2 regions of the Streptomyces sp. NPDC020780 genome follow, and region 1 is predicted to be linked to the other one. Evidence: riboswitches for the same ligand, from Rfam matches in the RefSeq annotation. Region 1 holds a riboswitch; the other holds the start of a gene.
What was found. A riboswitch is a leader RNA that binds a small molecule or an ion and turns the genes downstream of it on or off. The one in region 1 is predicted to bind thiamine pyrophosphate.

Region 2: it holds a riboswitch for thiamine pyrophosphate, as region 1 does, so the genes downstream of both, thiO (glycine oxidase ThiO) here and thiC (phosphomethylpyrimidine synthase ThiC) in region 1, are expected to answer to the same signal.

The regions. Positions count from the first base shown of each region.
Region 1 is NZ_JBIRTB010000006.1:99,011-102,499, reverse strand. Features, by position in the region: gene ACH4VO_RS13265 (YibE/F family protein) at 1-1,208, opposite strand, end outside; TPP riboswitch at 1,280-1,413, shown strand; gene thiC (phosphomethylpyrimidine synthase ThiC) at 1,406-3,199, shown strand.
Region 2 is NZ_JBIRTB010000009.1:243,982-247,470, forward strand. Features, by position in the region: gene ACH4VO_RS19625 (thiazole synthase) at 1-643, opposite strand, end outside; gene thiS (sulfur carrier protein ThiS) at 646-876, opposite strand; gene thiO (glycine oxidase ThiO) at 951-2,162, opposite strand; TPP riboswitch at 2,160-2,272, opposite strand; gene ACH4VO_RS19640 (hypothetical protein) at 2,324-2,665, shown strand; gene ACH4VO_RS19645 (FAD-dependent oxidoreductase) at 2,694-3,489, shown strand, end outside.

The DNA of each region.
Region 1 (3,489 bases):
AGGGTCCGGACGATCTCCTCGGCGACCAGTTCGCTGTTGGCGACCGCCCCCACGCTGCTCTGGGCGATGGAGAAGAGCAGGAGAAGGGGCAGCGCCGCGCCCGCGTAGGCCAGTACGAGCGTGTTGACCACCGACGCGATGTGGTCGCGCCCGATCCTGATGCCCGCGCGGTACAGCTGCCGCACGCCCATGGTCGGATCCGCCCGGCGCAGTTCCCAGACCGCCGAGGTCTGGGTGACCGTCACGTCGTCGAGCACACCCAGTGAGCCGATGATCACACCGGCCAGCAGCAGACCACTCATGTCGATCTTCGGGTACAGCCCGTGGATGAGCCCCGTGTTGTCATCGGTGTTGCCGGTCAGGCTCGCCCAGCCGATGAAGAGGGAGCCCAGCAGCCCGATCAGCAGCAGCGAGATGAGCGTGCCGATGACGGCCACGGAGGTGCGAGCCGTCAGTCCATGGCAGGTGTAGAGGGCGATCAGCATGATCGCGCTGGCCCCGATCACGGCGACGACCAGCGGGTTCGAGCCCTGCAGGATCGCCGGCAGGATGAACAGCGTCAGCACGGCGAACGAAATCGCCAGCGCGATCAGGGCCATCAGCCCGCGCAGCCTGCCCACGACGACCACCGCGAGCGCGAAGATCCCGGCCAGCAGGGCCATCGGGAACGAACGGTCGACGTCCGTCACCGAGTACTGCAGATCGCGGGGAGCGTCGGGAGCGTACGCCACGACCACCCCCTGGCCTTCGCGCAGTTGCCGGGGGGCGTCGGGCTGGATGACCTCGACGAACGTGCGGCCCTTGTCCTTGCCGTTCGTCACTTCGACCGTGGCCTTCTTGCACAGCCCCGACTGTTCGGCGACCGCCTCGCGTCCCGAAGGCGTGGACGTGTCCCCGGTCGGGGGCACCTGAGCGGCGTTCACCTCCGCGCAGTCCACCTTGTCGACCCGCACCACCCTGCCGTCCTGGGTCTGCCGGTCGAAACCGACGCCCGTGCGCTCGTGCGCGGGAGCACCGCCGGGCCAGAGCGCGACGAGACCGACCAGGACGGCCGTTGCGAAGGGGATGAGAACCGCGGCGATGACCTTGCGCAGATGCGTGGACACGGGTGCCGCGGGCCCGTGGCTGTGCGTGTGGCCGTGCGCATGGGACTGGCTGCTGCCTGCTGTGTGGTCAGGGGATTCGGGGGCGTTTCCGGGGAACGTCACCCGGCGATCATCCCAAGAACCGGGGAGGCCCTCTGGCCAGCACGCCAGGAGGAGGGCTAGCGTGGAGCCACCTTTGCACACGCGGGAGCTCGGAGCACCGGGCTGAGAGGGCGCTGACCTCCGTATTTCCTTACGGGACACGCTGCGCCGACCGACGAACCTGTTACCGGGTAATGCCGGCGTAGGGAGTAGGTCTCATGACCACAGCGGACGCACGCACGCCTGCCTCGGCGCAGAACGCGCAGAACGCGCAGAACACCGAGGCCGGGAAGTCCATCGGCTGGCACAAGGGGTACCTCCAGGGCTCGCGCCCGGACCTCCGGGTGCCTGTCCGTCAGGTGCACCTCACCAACGGCAAGGACGTGACGCTGTACGACACGTCGGGGCCGTACACGGACCCCACCACCGAAACCGATGTCCGACGGGGGCTCGCGCCCCTGCGGGAGAACTGGATCGCGGCCCGCGGGGACACCGAGGAGTACGCGGGCCGCCCCACGCGTCCCGAGGACGACGGGGTCAGGCACACCTCGCCCCGGGGCGGACTGCGCAACCTCGACGCGGTCTTCCCCGGCCGCTCCCGCCGGCCGCGACGCGGCCGGGACGGCCGGCCGGTCACCCAGCTCGCGTACGCCCGCCGGGGCGACATCACCCCGGAGATGGAGTACGTCGCGATCCGGGAGAACGTCGCCCCCGAGGTGGTGCGCGAGGAGATCGCGGCGGGCCGGGCCGTTCTGCCGGCCAACGTCAACCACCCCGAGATCGAGCCGATGATCATCGGCAAGCGGTTCCTGGTGAAGGTCAACGCCAACATCGGCAACTCCGCCGTCACCTCCTCCATCGAGGAGGAGGTGGACAAGATGACCTGGGCCACCAAGTGGGGCGCGGACACCGTCATGGACCTCTCCACCGGCCGCAACATCCACACCACCCGCGAATGGGTCCTGCGCAACTCCCCCGTGCCGATCGGGACCGTGCCCCTGTACCAGGCCCTGGAGAAGGTGGACGGCAGGGCCGAGGAGCTGACGTGGGAGATCTACAAGGACACCGTCATCGAGCAGGCCGAGCAGGGCGTCGACTACATGACGGTGCACGCCGGAGTCCGGCTGCCGTACGTCCCGCTGACGGCCCGCCGCAAGACCGGCATCGTCTCCCGCGGGGGCTCCATCATGGCGGCGTGGTGTCTCGCACACCACAAGGAGTCGTTCCTCTACGAGCACTTCGAGGAGCTCTGCGAGATTCTCGCGGCCTTTGACGTCACGTACTCGCTGGGGGACGGGCTCCGGCCGGGCTCCATCGCCGATGCCAACGACGAGGCGCAGTTCGCCGAACTCCGCACCCTCGGTGAACTCAACTCCGTGGCCAAGCGCTTCGGTGTCCAGACGATGATCGAAGGCCCGGGCCACGTCCCGATGCACAAGATCAAGGAGAACATCGACCTCCAGCAGGAGATCTGCGAGGAGGCGCCGTTCTACACGCTGGGTCCGCTGACCACCGACGTGGCACCCGCGTACGACCACATCACGTCGGGCATCGGAGCGGCGATGATCGCCTGGTGGGGGACGGCGATGCTCTGTTACGTCACCCCCAAGGAGCACCTGGGGCTGCCGAACCGGGATGACGTGAAGACCGGCGTCATCACGTACAAGATCGCCGCGCACGCGGCCGATCTGGCCAAGGGGCATCCGGGGGCTCAGGAGTGGGACGACGCGCTGTCGGACGCCCGTTTCGAGTTCCGGTGGGAGGACCAGTTCAACCTGGCGCTCGATCCGGACACGGCAAGGGAGTTCCACGACGAGACGCTGCCCGCCGAGCCGGCCAAGACGGCCCACTTCTGCTCGATGTGCGGCCCGAAGTTCTGCTCGATGAAGATCTCGCACGACATCCGCCGTGCACACGGCACCGCTCAGGACGAGATCGAGGCGGGCATGGCCGAGAAGTCCAGGGAGTTCGCGGCAGCGGGGAACAGGGTCTACCTCCCGATCGCTGACTGAACCGGGCACGGACCGGAGCGGGCGCGGATCGAACTGGGGGGGACGTCGGCCGGTGTTCGACCGGCGGGCGTGTTCGTCTCCGGCGGAGCTGCCCGGGGCCGTCATCGGCCTCGGGCAGCTCCGCCGCAGTTACCTCCCGTCCGGCTGTCCCGTCCGGATAGGTGGGGAGCGACCCGGCCCGGCCGGCTTCGGCCGGGAAGAACTCTCCGGCGAGCGCCACAGCGGCAGTTCGGCGACGGTATGGACACGGTATTGCAGCAGGTAGATGTACGTTCCCGTAACGAGTCAAA
Region 2 (3,489 bases), on a different contig from region 1:
CCTGGGCCCGGGTCACGGCCGAGGCGAGCATCACGGCGGCGCACCCCAGCTCCATCGCCAGAGCCGCGTCCGAGGCGGTCCCCGCGCCCGCGTCCAGGATCACCGGGACCTCGGCCCGCTCGACGATCAGCTGGAAGTTGTGCGGGTTGCGGATGCCGAGGCCGGAACCGATGGGCGAGCCGAGCGGCATGATCGCCGCGCAGCCCACGTCCTGCAGCTTCGCGGCCAGGACCGGGTCGTCGTTCGTGTACGGCAGGACGGTGAAGCCGTCGTCGACCAGGATCTCGGCGGCGTCCAGCAACTCGATCGGATCGGGCAGCAGGGTCCGCTCGTCGGCCACCACCTCCAGCTTGATCCAGTCCGTCCCGAGTGCCTCCCGGGCCAGCCGGGCGGTCAGCACCGCCTCGCCCGCGGTGAAACAGCCGGCGGTGTTCGGCAGGACCCTGATGGAGAGCCGCTCCAGGACGGAGAGCACGGAGCCCTGGACCGTCGGGTCGAGCCGGCGCATCGCGACGGTGGTCAGCTCGGTGCCCGACGCGAGCAGGGAGCGTTCCAGCACCTCCAGACTGGGGGCACCGCCCGTTCCCATGATCAGCCGGGACGAGAACGCGGCGGAACCGAGGGTGAACGGATCGTCGGGCATCGTCAGCCTCCCTGGACGGCGGTGAGGACCTCGACCCGGTCACCGTCGCGGAGCACGGTGGCGGACCACTCGCCGCGCGGGACGACGCTCTCGTTGACCGCGGCGGCGACCCCGGAGGGTGCCCGGGTCAGGCCCGCGACCAAGGAGTCCAGGGTGGTACCGGCCGGGACACCGCGTGCCTGCCCGTTGACGGACACGGGCACGGCCACGGACACGGGCACGGGCACGGGCACGGAAGCGGCGGACGGGGACGCGGGCGCGGAGGGCGCGGGGACGGACGCCGGTACGGACGCGGGGGCGGGCTCGGTCATGCGGGCTGCTCCTGGGAGGCGGGGACGGAGACTCGGACGTCGTCGCGGGAAGGGGCCGCGGGGGAGCGGTGGAAGCGGTGCGGAGCGAAGGGGCGCGCCACCTCCGGCAGCTCCCCGGTGACCAGCACCTGGGCCATCACGTCACCCGTGACGGGCGTCAGCAGCACCCCGTTGCGGTGGTGGCCGGTCGCGAGGTGCAGGCCGGGCAGTGCCGTCGGGCCCAGCAGCGGGGCGTTGTCGGGGGAGGCGGGGCGCAGCCCGGCGCGGGTCTCCGTCAGCGGGAGTTCGGTGATCCCGGGCACCAGTTCGTGGGCGTCGCGCAGCAGTTCGTAGACCCCGCCCGCGGTGACCGTGGTGTCCCAGCCCAGCTCCTCGCTGGTGGCGCCGACGACCAGCTCGCCGTCGGCGCGCGGCACGAGGTACACGTGGCTGCCGCGTACGACGGCCCGTACGGTCCGGCTGAGGAAGGGGGCGTACGCCGGTGGCACGGTCAACCGCAGTACCTGCCCCTTGACCGGGCGGACCGGCGGCAGCACCGCCTCGGGCACCCCTTCGAGCCGCCCGCTGAGGCTCCCGCCCGCGAGGACGACCTGGCCGGCCCCCAGCTCCGTACCGTCGGCGAGCACCCCGCCGCTCGCGCGGCCGCCCGTGACGGACAGCCGCCCGACCCAGGCCCGGTGGAACACCACCCCGGCCCGCTCGCACGCGGTGACCAGCGCCGAGGCCAGCCGCCGCGGGTCCACCTGGTGGTCGCCGTCGGCCCGGAGCCCGCCCCGGACGCCGGGGGCGAGCATCGGCTCCAGGCGGCGGCACTCACGGCCGCTGAGCCACTCGGACTCCAGGCCCGACCGCTGCTGCAGGGCGTGCAGTTCCCGCAGATGGGCCCGGTCGTCCGCGTCCAGCGCGACGGACAGGGTGCCGCAGGCGCGGAAGCCGGTGGCCTGCCCGCTCGCCTCCTCCAGCTCGGCGACGAACGCCGGATAGCGGGCCGCCGAGGCCAGGTTGAGGCCGAGCAGCGTCTGCTCGCCGTAGTGGAGTTCGGTGACAGCGGCGAGCATGCCCGCGGCGACCTGGGCGGCCCCTCCGCCGGGATCGGGGTCGGCCAGCGCCGTGCGCAGACCGCGCTGGGCCGCCCGCCAGGCGGTCACCAGACCGATGATGCCGCCCCCGACGACCAGGACGTCGCAGTGGTTCCCGGAGATGCGCATGGGCGTCCAGCCCCTCCCTTCGCCGGCATGACCCGGATCAGGTTCGTACGGTCGGAGGCCGGTCAGCCTCCCTCTCAGCCCGGTGCGTCCGGGCTCCCGCGAGTGTTCTACGGTGGCCAGCCTAGACCCCGCCGCCCACGGCCAGTAAGGGAGCAGCCACCGTGGCCCGTTCACTCGACGGACTCGTCCTCTCACCCGTCGCCGACCAGGCGCCCGGCCAGGTCGGCACCCGGACCCGGTTCACGTACCACGAACGGGACGGCCGGATCTGGGCCGAGTACGCGGGCGGTGACGTCGTCCGGGGCCACCTCGTCGGCACCCGGGAGGCGGACACCCTCGACTTCAGGTACGTCCAGCTGAAGCAGGACGGGACGACGTCCGGCGGCCACTGCGTCTCGGCCGTCACGGAGCTGCCCGACGGCCGGGTGCGGCTGGACGAGCGGTGGGAATGGGAGTCCCAGGCCGGCAGCGGTACGAGCGTCGTGGAGCAGCTCGTTCCCTGAGCGATCGTCAGATGATTAGGGTGGACGGGTGAGCGAGCAGACACCGGAACCGGCAGCGGAACGGCCGCCCCGCGGCGTCGTGGTGGTGGGCGCGGGAATGGCGGGCGTGCAGACGGCCGTGGCCCTGCGTGAGCAGGGGTTCTCCGGCCCCGTCACCCTCATCGGCGCCGAACCGCACCAGCCCTACGACCGCCCCCCGTTGTCCAAGGCGGTCCTGCTCGGCAAGGCCGAGGACTCCGCCTTCGACGTCGACTTCGAGGCGCTGGACATCACCCTGCGCCTCGGGGTCGACGTGACCGGCCTGCGCGCGGGGGCACACGAACTGGACACTCCGTACGGACCCGTGCCGTACGACGTCCTGGTCCTGGCCACCGGCGCCGAACCCGTCGGACTGCCGGGCTCCGACGGGGTGCCCGGCGTCCATCTGCTGCGCACCCTCGACGACGCCGCGCGGCTGCGGCCCGTCCTGGAGCGGCAGCACGACGTCGTCGTCGTGGGCGCCGGCTGGATCGGTGCCGAGTTCACCACCGCCGCCCGCGCCGCGGGATGCGCCGTCACCGTCGTCGAAGCCGCCGACCGCCCCCTCGCGGGCACCCTGCCCGCCGAGGTCGCCGCGCCGATGGCCGCCTGGTACGCCGAGAGCGGGGCCGAGCTCCTCACCGGCGCCCGCGTCGACCGCGTCGAACCGGGCGCCGTCCACCTGACGGACGGCCGGGCCGTCCCGGCCGGAGCGGTGATCGTCGGTATCGGCGCGCGGCCCGCCACCGGCTGGCTCGCCGGCTCCGGCATCGCCCTCGGCCCGGACGGCTCGGTCCTCGCCGACC